One region of the Chryseobacterium sp. W4I1 genome, then DNA from elsewhere that is predicted to be linked to it. Evidence: riboswitches for the same ligand, from Rfam matches in the RefSeq annotation. Region 1 holds a riboswitch; each other region holds the start of a gene.
What was found. A riboswitch is a leader RNA that binds a small molecule or an ion and turns the genes downstream of it on or off. The one in region 1 is predicted to bind cobalamin.

Region 1 (3,173 bases):
TAAAACTGTAATTGAAACTCCAGTCTTTATAATCTGCCATCATGGTAAAGGTCAAGGCATGCCACGGCACATAGGAAATCTGGTCGCCATAATAGTCGTCAGTTTTATCGGTATAATCTCCGGCGCGCTGATAGGTATAGCTTACCAAAGGTTTCAGTTTCACTTTATTAATATCAAATTCAGCCTGAACATTCACGTCCGCCCCGATAATTTTCACTTCACCCAAATTCACCATCATCCATCTGAAAAGATTGGTAGTAGGAACGGCGATAATCTTGTTCTCTACTTCATTATAATAGCCATCCACTTTCACATAGATGCCTTTAAAAAATTGATGGTCATAGAGTTTCTCATAGGTAAAACCTGCGTCGTACTGGTTTGTGTATTCAGGTTTCAGCATCACGTTCCCGATCATGGTGTAATACAGATCATTGAAAGTAGGCATCCTGAACACTCTTTTGTAGAAAGCCCGAACAGTGAATTCTTTTGATTTGAGGGGCTGATAGCTCAGGAAAGCGGAAGGAGTCCATTCGGTTTTATCTGGAGATTTTGAATTCATTTTCACTTCTTCGTGGACAAAAGTTCCGAGAAGGCTTCCCAAAAATTTAAACCGGTTCCACTGGTAGGTCGTAGCAAAAGCAACGAGTGAAGTATATCGTGTAGGATATGAAAAATCCCTTAAACTGGCATCGAGATTATTATACTGAAAGTCAAAGCTTGCACTTACATCCCAATTTTGAGTAATAGAATAGATATTGGAATTGGAAAAATAGAGCTCTCTCTGAACATACGAATTATCTATCGGCAGAACAGTTGTTGCCACATTCACCGTATCTAAAAACCGGGTATAGTCATAGGCAAATTTAGCTTTGACCTGCGTTTCGAATTTTGGAAATAATTTTTTACGGAAACTGGCCTGAACAAAATAGTTCTCATCCAGCATCTGCTGACCTTTAGGCGTGAAATTATTATTAACAATGGCTGTGGGAACTCCACGATCGGAAATATAGCCATAACCACGTACGCTCCAGCTTCCGTCATTAATGGTCCCGTTTAAGGCCCCTTCAAAACGCTTCGCACGGATATAGGAATCATATCTTCTCGCAATGGTATCGTTGGCAACGGAGCCGTCAGAATTTTTCTTTTCGTATTTAAACTTATACAATCCATCACTCTGTACAAATTCTGAACTGAAACTTGCAGAAACTCTATCTGAAAGCTTCTGTTCCACACGGAAGGAAGGATTAAATAAACTGATGGAGCCTAATTTCAGCTTCACCGCTAAGTTGGTCTTCTTATCTCCTTTAAAAATAGGTGTTTTAGGCTGAAGATAAATAGATCCGGAAGATCCGAAATCCTTTGCAGGCTGGAAAATTTCACTTTTCTGACCGTTGTATAAAGAAATGGCTTCAAGATCATCCAATGAAAACTTTCCAAGATCCACGATTCCGTTCTGAACATTTCCCAGCTGGATACCATCATAGAAAACACCCACATGCTGGCTTCCCATACTTCGGATATTCACTGTTTTCAAGCCGCCCATCCCGCCATAATCTTTGATCTGAACTCCTGAAAAATACCTTAATGCATCAGCTACCGACTGGCTGTTCAGCCTTTCAAGCTGTTCTCCGGAAAGTACCTGTGCGGGAAGAATTTCTTTAAAATCTTTTTTGTAAAGCTGAATAGGAAGAATGGTTTTCTCTCTTATGGTGTCCCCGGATTGGGACAATAGAAATTGAGATGCTGCCACAAATAATGTGATAACACTTTTTTTAAACTGTGAAGCAGCAAATTTTCTGACCATTAGCTCATTTAGAATAATGTAGACGCTAATGGATATAAGATAGCAAAGACAAAGCACAGTTCTCACTGCACAAAATCATTGTTGTCCTAAGCTTTATTCCACGAAAGCATCAAACGTTCATCCTCCGGCAGGTCTTCTGACTTACTCCGTTTTTGAAATCCTTCCCATTAAAAAACAGTGGATATACTCTTCAAAAACTTTGATGTGGAGCTTACAGCAGCGGGTCTGTTCCGGATTTTCACCGGATTCCCTTTTAAGTGCTTTTTACAGCGCACCAGATTGCGGCAAAGATAGAAAATAACTTAATATATGCAACAATGGCATAATAAATTAATTCTCAATACTTTGAGAAATAACAGGTAGTTAAGAATATATGAAGAAGGTGGCTTCGAACCTCAGCCACCTTTTTTTGAAATATTATGAAGTGTACAAATTTCTATTGCAATAAATTAAATAAGCTGCATTTGGTGGCTGAGACTCCCGAAGCCACCATGATATTAAATTCCAAAATTGATAAAAATACTGAATCTGGATTTTGCTTCAATGTCGCCTCCCGCCAGATTGGAATACGCAGGCAGCATGACTTCCCCTCCCAAACTGAATTTTTTATAGGAAGCTTCAAAACCCAGTTTTCCATACAAGGCACTTCCAGCGGTATTGGGCAACTCTTCATCAAACTGTTTATTTTTATCGTAGACTTCGCCCTGAAGTCCGGCTTTGGCAGAGAAAATGGTGTTTTCATTGGCCGCAAGCTGGTAAAAACCTGTCGCTGCATAATTCCATTGGTTTCCGAAACGGTAATTCTTTTTATTTTCGGTTTTTACCGTATAATCTGTATTGACCAGCACAGCAAGCTTATTTTTTTGAAATTTATAATTCAAAGCGGCCTGATAATCCCAGCTTCCTGTTCCGAGCTGAAAACTTGGATTGACGCCGGAAGCTCCTTTTTCATCAAATTTCCCTAAAGGAATTTTCACACCCAAACCACCGTTAAGCTGATGAAAATTATCTTTGGAACTGATGATCCGGTAAATTCCCATCAGGTTCATATCTCCTATTCCATTAATGTTGATATCGCCCTGCATTGTTTTCTTCTCATGAAAATGAAATGGAAGGCTGGCGTATACACTCAGTTTTTCTGACAATGGAATCTTCCCCCAAACCTGCAGTGTATTGAAATACTGATCCTGAGTGAGATCTTTTACAAAAAGATTTTCTTTGGCTTTATAATGCTGGGCAAAATATTTGATTCCGATAAACTGAGGGTTCAGCAAAGATTCAAACCCGGAAGACCCGTTTCCTGCTGCGCAACCGCACGCATCGCAATCTTCCAGTACGATTCTATTAATTTCGTCTGCAATATAAATAC
Region 2 (3,173 bases), 2.4 Mb from region 1:
ATTTTCAGTTAGCAATTGCAAAATTTTATGATCAATTTTATCTAAAACTATTTTCATTGTATTATTCAATTAAATCAGCTGAATTCATTAAAATTACAAAATTAAGCCATTAAATTCGCTTTAAAATAAAAATAATTAACAGGAAATTTGTCATAAAAAAATATGACTACAATTGAATTTGCAGACCACGGAAGTACACCATTTGAAAAGCTGATCGGGCATAATATTCATATCCTGAAAAAATGGAACAGTCTTGAAAAATTTTTTTCGAGAATACAGGTTTAGACTCTAATTTACTGGAACAGGTCCGCAGGACACTTGCATTTGGAAACGGCTGTGAATACTGCATGGTAAAAGGCGGAAAAGCGGAAATCAGCACTTCTGATCTAAAAATATCCGTGGCTGTGGGCTTCGCAGAACTTTTTTGTAAAGATCACCGTTCCATACTTAAAGCACATTTCGATATGTTGAGGGATTTTTTTTCTGAAAAGGAAATTTAAGAGCTGTGCACGTTTATAAGTTTTATCACTGCCTCTCAGAAATTAGGAAAGATCTTTAATCTGACAGAAGAATATCAAAAAGATGCAGTGGTAGGTATGGACCAATTGGCTTTATTAAAAGACCGGAATTAATGAGTTAACATTACAACAACAGTATCCGATTGGTTACTGTTGTTTATTTTCTAGATACTCACTCCATGAATATTTTTCACTTCCGCCATCACAAAAGTGCTGTGTGTGCTTCCTATGGAATCTACTGAGCCCAGCTTATTAAATACAAAATCCTGGTAATGCTTCATATCCCGGACCTGAACTTTGAGCAGAAAATCAAAATCACCTGAGATATTATAGCATTCAGCAACCTCATCGATCTGTAGAATATCTTCCACAAACTGATTTCCCACAGCACGGTCATGGATCTTAAGCTTGATCTGGCAAAAGACAGTAAAACCACGGTTCAGTTTTTCAGCGTCCAGAACAGCTGCATAATGTTTGATATACCCATCCTGCTCCAGCCTTTTCATCCGTTCAAAAACAGGTGATGCTGAAAGGTTAATTTCTTTAGCAAGCTCCTTAACAGTCAGTTTAGCATTTTTTTGCAGGATTCTCAGCAGCTGAAGATCCTTTTCATCCAGTCTTTCCACAGAATAATATTCTTTTTTAAATTGTATTTTTCAAAGATACAGAACAATTAACTTTAAATAATCTAATAAACAAAATAATATCCTTATTTATTTAATATAAACCAATCAATTCACTTAAATTAATATCTTTAGTCAAGATTTTGCTCTTCAACATACTTCATCAAACGGAAAAGGTTTTACTCAACGTAGATTAATAGGGAATCGTGTGAAAATCACGAGCTGTCGCGCAACTGTAAGTAACCACCTAAGGTTTTTGTCCGTTATATCCACTGCGAAAGCGGGAAGGATGACAAAAACTGTTACAAGCCAGGAGACCTGCCTGTTCCGGATTGACAATGCTTTCGCGGTCTGAAGCTTTGGGTCATACAGATGATACTTTTGAACGTAATGGGTCGTTTAATTTTAAACTGATTAAACAATTATTCTGATCCATCTCATAATTAATGGGATAAGTACGTCCATACCGTATCTGCTCTATTCCTCAGCATTTCTTTCTCCGACAGCATTATGAAGCGTTCAAAAGAGCTTTACCATTATTGTTTAATTTAAAATTTAAAAGAAATGCAAACGCACATCCTTGGCTATCCGCGCATTGGTAGCAAAAGAGAACTCAAAAAAGCCTGCGAGCAGTATTGGTCGGGCAAAACATCATTAACTGAATTACTGAAAGTTGGTAACACCATCAGCCAGCAAAACTGGAAACTGCAGCAGGAAGCGGGGATTGATCTTATTCCCTGCAACGATTTTTCGTTTTATGATCAGGTATTGGATATGATCCTGACATTGGGAGCCATCCCTGAACGTTATCTGGAAATTGCCTCTCAAAAAGCTGAACTTGATCTTTATTTTGCCATGGCCAGAGGCTATCAGAAAGACGGGCTGGACATTACAGCAATGGAAATGACGAAATGGTTTGATACAAATTACCATTACATTGTCCCTGAATTCCAGAAGAACCAGCAGTTCAGCTTATTTTCCCAAAAGATCATCAATGAATTCATTAGTGCAAAACAAGCCGGAGTGAATGCAAAACCGGTAATTATTGGTCCCCTTACCTATCTTTTACTTGGAAAAGAAAAAGAGGAAGGATTTGATAAACTGGACCTGATCGGGAATCTGCTTCCGGTATATATTGAAATTTTAAAAGATCTCCAAAGCCATGGTGCAGAATGGATACAGTTTGACGAGCCATTTTTAGGATTAGATCTCAGCAAAAAGGCAAAAGAAACTTATCAATCCGTTTATAAGGAACTCAGAAGAGAATTTCCAGATCTTAAATTTATTATTGCCACTTATTTTGAAGGTTTAAAAGACAATCTCTCGCTGGCTACTTCCCTTCCAGCCGATGTTTTGCATATTGATCTGGTAAGATGTCCGGAACAGCTGGATGAAATTTTGAATATTATTCCCCAAACACTGAGTCTTTCTCTAGGAATCGTAGACGGAAGAAACATCTGGAAAAATGATTTTGAAAAATCATTGAACTTCATTGAGAAAGCAGTCAATGCTATCGGTTCTGAAAGGGTTTTCATTGCCCCTTCATGTTCCCTGCTTCACTCCCCTTTTGATCTGGATTCAGAGAAGAATGAAGAGATCCTTTCTCCTGATATCAAGCAATGGATGGCGTTTGCCAAACAAAAGGTCTACGAAATTGTTTCTTTAAAAAAGCTGGCCTCTGGAAATGCAAATTATCCGGCTTTACAACAATTCGCTGAAAATAAAAAAGCGGTTGATACCCGGAAAACTTCACCGTTGATCCACAACCAACAGGTAAAAGACCGGGTAGATTTGACAACTGATGATGATGCACAAAGGAATAGCCCCTTCAGCAGAAGAAAAGAAGATCAGCAGAAAGTTCTGCAGCTCCCACTATTCCCGACTACAACCATCGGTTCTTTTCCACAGACTCAGGAAGTGAGAGCCTGGAGATCAAAATTCAAGAAAGGGGAACTTACCGCTGAACAGTATGATGATCTGCTTAAAAAAGAAACGGAAAGAACAATCCGTTGGCAGGAAAAGATAGGGATTG
Region 3 (3,173 bases), 1.6 Mb from region 1:
TGCATAAATACTGTAGTTTCTCTTCGGCATCGGGTAAAGAGATACCGTTTGATAAACAGTATTGGTAAGGTTGTTTACCTTAAATCCTAACGTGTACTTTTTAAAAAGAGCGGCAGAAATTCCTGTATTTAAAATAAAATAAGGATCAATAGCTGTAGATCTGTTCTCATCCGTAGAAGTATAGGTAAGACCGTTGAGCAGCCCTTGTACATAAAGCTTAAAGAAAGAATACCCGTATTCTATATTTCCGACAGCTTTGTGTACAGGAACATACATCATCTGCATTTGAGTGTCCTTATTGATTGATTTTGAGTACGTATAGCCTCCATCCAGTCTCAAAGCATGTTTCCCAAACTTTTTGTTCCAGGTAATCTGCGATTCCAAACCATAAGATTCAGATCGGTAGGTATTGACTGGCGCCCAATATCCATACGGTGTAGGAAGCCAGGTAATCAGATTTTTGACGTCCATATAATACGGACTTAATGTAATTTTAAAATCTCCCAGACTGAACTCATGGTTCATATCAATATTCATGGAAGTCTCAGAAAGTAAATCCAGGTTTCCGCCCGGCTGCCAGTAAAGATCATTAAATGAAGGAAATCTGAAGTTTCTTGAAAAATTTACCCCTACATGATACCATTTCACAGCATCCCATTTTCCGGAAAAAGAATAAAGCAGCGGAGAAGATATATCCTCCACAAAATCTTTCTTGATTCCTGCTTCAAAACGAAGATCTTTCGTGGCAAAATACCTGATCAAACCGGCTAAAGATCCCACATTTCTGCTGATAGATCCAATTCCTGATTCATAGCCTTTACCTTTATTGACCTGGAACTCTCCAATAGCATTGATATTAATCTTGGGAGTGATGAAATAGTTGAAATCATCTTTGAAAATGTAGTTCTTTCCTGCTGCACCACTTGATTTAGGGAGATTGATATCTGAAAAATATTGAAAATTGTCCTCCGTATAAGCTGCTTTTAAGCTGTTGGAAATATTGCTTTTTTGAATATCCCATGCAATCAGACTTCTTAAAGTCTGCGCATTGTATTTCGTTCTATTGTAATTTTGTTCAAAAACAGGATAGTGCTGTGATGCATCAAACATCTGGTTCTGCCATGAAATGGTCTGATGATCGGCAATCTTATAAGAAGCTCCAATATTTACAGAAGTATTATAATATCTTCCGTTAGTATTATGGAATCCTGTACTTCCCACAACAAATTCAGGAACCTTATAATCATTTTGACTCGTTAAATAACTTCCCGAAACCTTCACACTTAATTGATCATTGCTGAAAGAAGCCTGTGCGAAATTATTATAAGTATCAAAAGAAGCGACTTCTGAATAAACCGAAGCTTTAAAACCCCTGTTGAAATCTAGAATATTATTTAAATGAATACTTCCTCCGATAGCTCCGCTTCCATAAATAACACTTCCTCCGCCCGCTTTTATATCAATCTGATCATAACCAAACAATGGAATATTATTAACGTCTCCCTGACCTAAAAAGCTGGAATTAATGTTGATCCCGTTCCATACAAATGCAGTCTGTTGAGCAGTTGTTCCACGGAATGAAGGGGAAGAAACAGCGCCACGTCCGTTTTCTTTAATATAAATAGAAGATTGAAAGCGTAAAAGTTCAGAAAGATTCGTTGAGTTTTTTTCAACATCTTTTGGGGTAAGGCTTCGTACCGGATGAAAAAGTTTTGCCTTACTCATTTGGCTATCGAAAATGTAAATGGTGTCAACTGCTTTCTCCTGTCCCAAAAGAAAGCTGCCATACGATGAACAGAGCAGTAATAAAGACCTTTTTATATCCATACTATTTTACTTTTCCTCCGAAAGTAATGTGTTTTTTAGTTATAATTCTGGCAGGTCTCCTGACTTTCGCTTTCTGCACCTTCCCGTATGAACAGTGGTTTTTTGCAGAATTTCTTATTGCGATTTACAGTTGCGGGGACAGTTTGGGCCTTTCACCCAATTCCCTATTATTTCCAAAATGCTGGAAACCAAAATTTTTGCAAAGATATGTTTTTAAATCAATTGTACAAAAAGGCAAAAAATTCAATTTTGAAAGTCAATTGTGAACGGTGGATTTTTGCTCAGTAACGAAATTTTTTAAATGAATAAATTTCAATAATCCTTTAAACTAAAAGCACATTCTTTTAAATTCACTATTCACTAGCAAAGCAAAAATTCACCATTCACAAATTCTGTCTTTACAAAAACGTAGAATCGAAATAAAACGGCAGCAGATCCTTGATTGAATGCACCTTCACCACTTCATCATTCATGCTTGAAAAATAAAGATCAATATTCTCATGCTGTTTCGTCTCATATTCTATTAAGCTTTGTCGGCAGGCTCCACACGGTGGAATCGGAGGATTTTTCTCATGGAATTCCTTAGGCCCTCCCACTACAAAGATCTTCTTTACTTTTACATCCGGAAAATTTGCTGCTACCCAGAAAAGAGTTGTCCTTTCCGCACATAATCCTGAAGGGTAGGCCGCATTTTCCTGGTTGTTTCCGGAATAAATTTCACCATTTTCCAGTAAAACAGAGCACCCCACAAGGAAGTTGGAATAAGGAGCATAGGCATTTTCACGTGCCTCTTTAGCTCTTTTGAATAATTTTTTCTCTATATCGTTCAGGTCACTGCTATTTTTAAAATGCTCGTAACTGATCTGTAGGTCTTTTTTCATATATTAGTACAACTAAAAAAGGGGGCCAAATGTACCTCTTTTTAATCAGTTAGGCAATATCTTTTTATTCATTGTTAAATTAAAAATTCAAAAAAATAAGATGCTATATACATCAATACCATTCAGAAATATAGAATTAAAAAACAGGTGGGTAATGTCTCCCATGTGCATGTATTCCAGTGATAATGGCATGGCCAATGATTTTCACTTTGTACACTACGGAAGCCGTGCACAGGGGGGAACAGGTCTGGTTATGGTAGAAGCCACCGGAGTAGAGCCGCGCGGAAGAATTACCAACCACTGTATGGGAATCTGGAATGATCAGCAGGCTGATGAACTGAAGAAAATTGTGGATTTTGTCCATTTACGTTCAGAAAGCAAAATTGGGATTCAGCTCGCTCATGCCGGAAGAAAAGGTTCCACCTGGAATAACCTGCAGATCCCGCTTGAAGAAGGTTGGGAAAC
Region 4 (3,173 bases), 1.7 Mb from region 1:
TTTTTATGCTAATTTTGGATTCTCAAAAGTACTTTTGTGGGCTCTTACTGTATCATTCAGCTTAATTATTAAAATCATTACCAGACTCCTATGAACAGGCTTCACATTGACAGTATCACCAAATCTTTCAGCGGGAGAAAAATCCTGCAGGATGTCTATTTAAGCTGTGAAACCGGAAAAATTGCCGGAATCTTAGGTCCGTCTGGCGGCGGAAAATCTACTTTATTAGAGATTATCTTTGGCACCGTAAAAGGGGACACTCAATTTATCAAGTTTAATGATACCATTCTTAAAAATATTTCTGACAGAAAAAATAAAATAGCATACTTACCGCAGCGGTCTTCGTTTCTTCCAAAAGAATGTAAGATCAGAGAGCTTATCTCCTTATTCTGTACCAAAGAAAATGAAGAAAAGCTGTACAGTCTAAAGATGATAATTCCTTTTTTAGATGAAACGGTAAGAAACCTATCGGGTGGTGAAAAAAAGATGGTTGAAACACTTATCATCACTTATTCTGACTCAGATTTCATTTTACTGGACGAGCCTTTCAGTGGTGTTTCACCTAAATCCGTTGACGAATTAGAAATAATTATTAAAAGCCAGACGCCATACAAAGGAATTGTCATTACAGATCATAATTATATAACCATTTTAAATATGGCTGACGATATGTATCTTCTCGCTGATACGCATTTAAGGAAGATAAAGGATATTAAAGAACTACAGCAATTTAAATATCTCCCTAAATCATAATTTGTTTTAGAAGAAATCAACATCGAACTCTTACAGGAGATTTTATACATATTCGGAGAATATAATAATTTAAGCAAATACAATAAGAATTTACCAATCAAAAAAGCATTTAATTTATATATTTGAGCGATCAAAAAATTTCAGAGCATGATTTCCATAAATAGAGCATTGTACTTATCCGCTTTCAGCCTTTTTTCCTTGGCATTTGTAAAAGGGCAGAATAAAGTTCCTTTCGGTGTGGTAAAGGCTGAAGAAGGCTACGCCAACGTACGGGTCCATAAGGATGACTATAGAAAAATCGTGGATAAGATCCGGATGCGAAAAGGTGATGTATTTGTTTATGTAAAACCTGCTCCGGGAGAAACGGAATGGATCTGGATAAAATATCCTGAAAAACAGGATGAAGAAAAACCTTTTGTAAGGTATGAAAATCTTGTGAAGGAAGGCATGGTGAATAAAGAACGGATTGCTTTCATCGATCAGCTCCCTCAGTTTACTCCTTCTAAATCTAAGAATGGAAAATCACTTATTTTTACAGATAACAGTAATCCTAAAATTCCTACCTCCCAAAGAACCAAAGTGGTAATCGATGTTTATCCTTCTAACGCCGGCTATAGAAAGCAGGAAAAAGATGCAGACGGAAAAATTCTTACTATTGATAAGATAAAACCATGGGGAATTAAAGATGTACTTCCTGAAGGGATGACCGAGATCAAATCGATCCGAGTGCAGCAGCCCGGAAGAGGTTCTGTTTTTGTAAGGGAAGCTATTAAGAATATGTTCCAGCCTACGATGGACTTCAATAATGTGGGAGTGACTGCTCTTGACAATGACCATATTTATCTTTATATGATCAACGGTTCGGGTGAGAACAGATATGTCACACTTTGGGCTATCAAGGAAGGAAGGGTCATGAGCCAGATTATTTACAATAGTCCGGAATAATTACTGTATTTCTCTGTAATATTCTTATTTTTGCACTGAAAAAGTTTAACGCTTATTCATCACAGAAACTGGTTCTGCTTAACGCAGATTAAAAGGGAACCGTGTGAAAATCACGGACTGTCGCGCAACTGTAAGTAACTGAAGTCTTTATCAAAGGATCCACTGTGCAGGGCACGGGAAGGAGGTAAAAGATGTTACAAGTCAGGAGACCTGCCTATTTCTTTAAACAAGAAACTTTCGCGATTTGAAGTTTATTGATCTGATGGACTGCTTCAGGAATTTCTATGGTTCCTGTCATTGTTCTGTTATTTTAATAATATTTCATTTCGCATTAATTAATAATGAAATATGACTACAGAAGAAAGAATTGCAGCATCCGAAACCAGAATTTTTAAAGCGGTTTTCCCCAATACAACGAATCACTATGACACTCTTTTCGGAGGTACTGCCATGCAGCTGATGGATGAAGTCGCTTTTATCACGGCAACCCGTTTTGCAAGAAAAAGAGTAGTAACCGTAAGCAGCGATAAGATCGATTTTAAAAAACCGATTCCTGCAGGAACGATTGTAGAACTGATTGGAAAGGTTTCCCATGTCGGAAAAACCAGTATGAAAGTAAATGTAGAGATTTTTACAGAGCAGATGTACTCTTACGAAAGGGAAAGAGCCATTGTGGGTGATTTTACTTTTGTGGCTATCGACGAAACTAAGAAACCTATTATGATTCTATAGATATAAGAGTTTCAGGCGGCCAAAGGCCGCCCGAAACTCTTATACCTTAATAAAAAATTAGTATTCTAAAGATTTGTATTACTTTGTTATGTGAAAGCTTTTTAAAATGGAACAGCAATTTAAAAAGCTTTTGCCTTTCATATGATAAATTACCTTACCACTTTTTCAGTCTCAAGACTGCTTTTCAACAACATTTCAAAAGCCTCTCCCATTTCATCTGATGCCCTTGTAATAGCATTTTCAAGCATATTTCTGATTTGCTTTTCAGTAACACCGGCTTCTGTCCAGCTTTTTCCGGACGTATGAGAATTCAGGATAAACGGCATGATGCGGTCAATGGAACAGGCAAAAATAGCATCGGGAGTTTTTTCTTCCTCAAATTCAAGCCACAGTTCAAAAAATTCTGTACGCAAAGGTTCATCGAGGATTCCAAAGATCTTTTGGGCTGAAATTTTTTCTCTTTCAAATTTTCCTACCATTGCTTTTTCATCAAAAAGGAAGGTGTCTCCGGCTTCAATTTCTACAAGGTCATGGATGGAAAGCATTCGTATCACCCTCAAAAGATCAATATCTGCACGGTTCTTGGCGTATGGATATAGGATCTGTGCCAGGATAATGATCTGCCACGAATGCTCAGCCGTGTTTTCCCTTCTGGAATCATCGAAATTGTAATTTCTTCTTTCTACGTTTTTCAGGGCATCTACGGCCAGGATAAAATCGATTTCCTTCTGTATCTTCATTTC

Region 2: it holds a riboswitch for cobalamin, as region 1 does, so the genes downstream of both, metE (5-methyltetrahydropteroyltriglutamate--homocysteine S-methyltransferase) here and QF044_RS20235 (TonB-dependent siderophore receptor) in region 1, are expected to answer to the same signal.
Region 3: it holds a riboswitch for cobalamin, as region 1 does, so the genes downstream of both, QF044_RS12715 (TonB-dependent siderophore receptor) here and QF044_RS20235 (TonB-dependent siderophore receptor) in region 1, are expected to answer to the same signal.
Region 4: it holds a riboswitch for cobalamin, as region 1 does, so the genes downstream of both, QF044_RS12295 (acyl-CoA thioesterase) here and QF044_RS20235 (TonB-dependent siderophore receptor) in region 1, are expected to answer to the same signal.

Annotation. Positions count from the first base shown of each region.
Region 1 covers NZ_JAUSXQ010000001.1:4,349,917-4,353,089, reverse strand. Annotated here, with positions in the region: gene QF044_RS20235 (TonB-dependent siderophore receptor) at 1-1,804, opposite strand, end outside; cobalamin riboswitch at 1,913-2,098, opposite strand; gene QF044_RS20230 (transporter) at 2,302-3,173, opposite strand, start outside.
Region 2 covers NZ_JAUSXQ010000001.1:1,998,915-2,002,087, forward strand. Annotated here, with positions in the region: gene QF044_RS09305 (Lrp/AsnC family transcriptional regulator) at 1-57, opposite strand, end outside; gene QF044_RS09310 (hypothetical protein) at 163-285, shown strand; gene QF044_RS09315 (Lrp/AsnC family transcriptional regulator) at 683-1,144, opposite strand; cobalamin riboswitch at 1,299-1,482, shown strand; gene metE (5-methyltetrahydropteroyltriglutamate--homocysteine S-methyltransferase) at 1,706-3,173, shown strand, end outside.
Region 3 covers NZ_JAUSXQ010000001.1:2,746,197-2,749,369, reverse strand. Annotated here, with positions in the region: gene QF044_RS12715 (TonB-dependent siderophore receptor) at 1-1,827, opposite strand, end outside; cobalamin riboswitch at 1,859-2,035, opposite strand; gene QF044_RS12710 (cytidine deaminase) at 2,226-2,708, opposite strand; gene namA (NADPH dehydrogenase NamA) at 2,809-3,173, shown strand, end outside.
Region 4 covers NZ_JAUSXQ010000001.1:2,655,334-2,658,506, forward strand. Annotated here, with positions in the region: gene QF044_RS12285 (ATP-binding cassette domain-containing protein) at 91-753, shown strand; gene QF044_RS12290 (hypothetical protein) at 901-1,698, shown strand; cobalamin riboswitch at 1,751-1,931, shown strand; gene QF044_RS12295 (acyl-CoA thioesterase) at 2,047-2,430, shown strand; gene QF044_RS12300 (HD family hydrolase) at 2,580-3,170, opposite strand.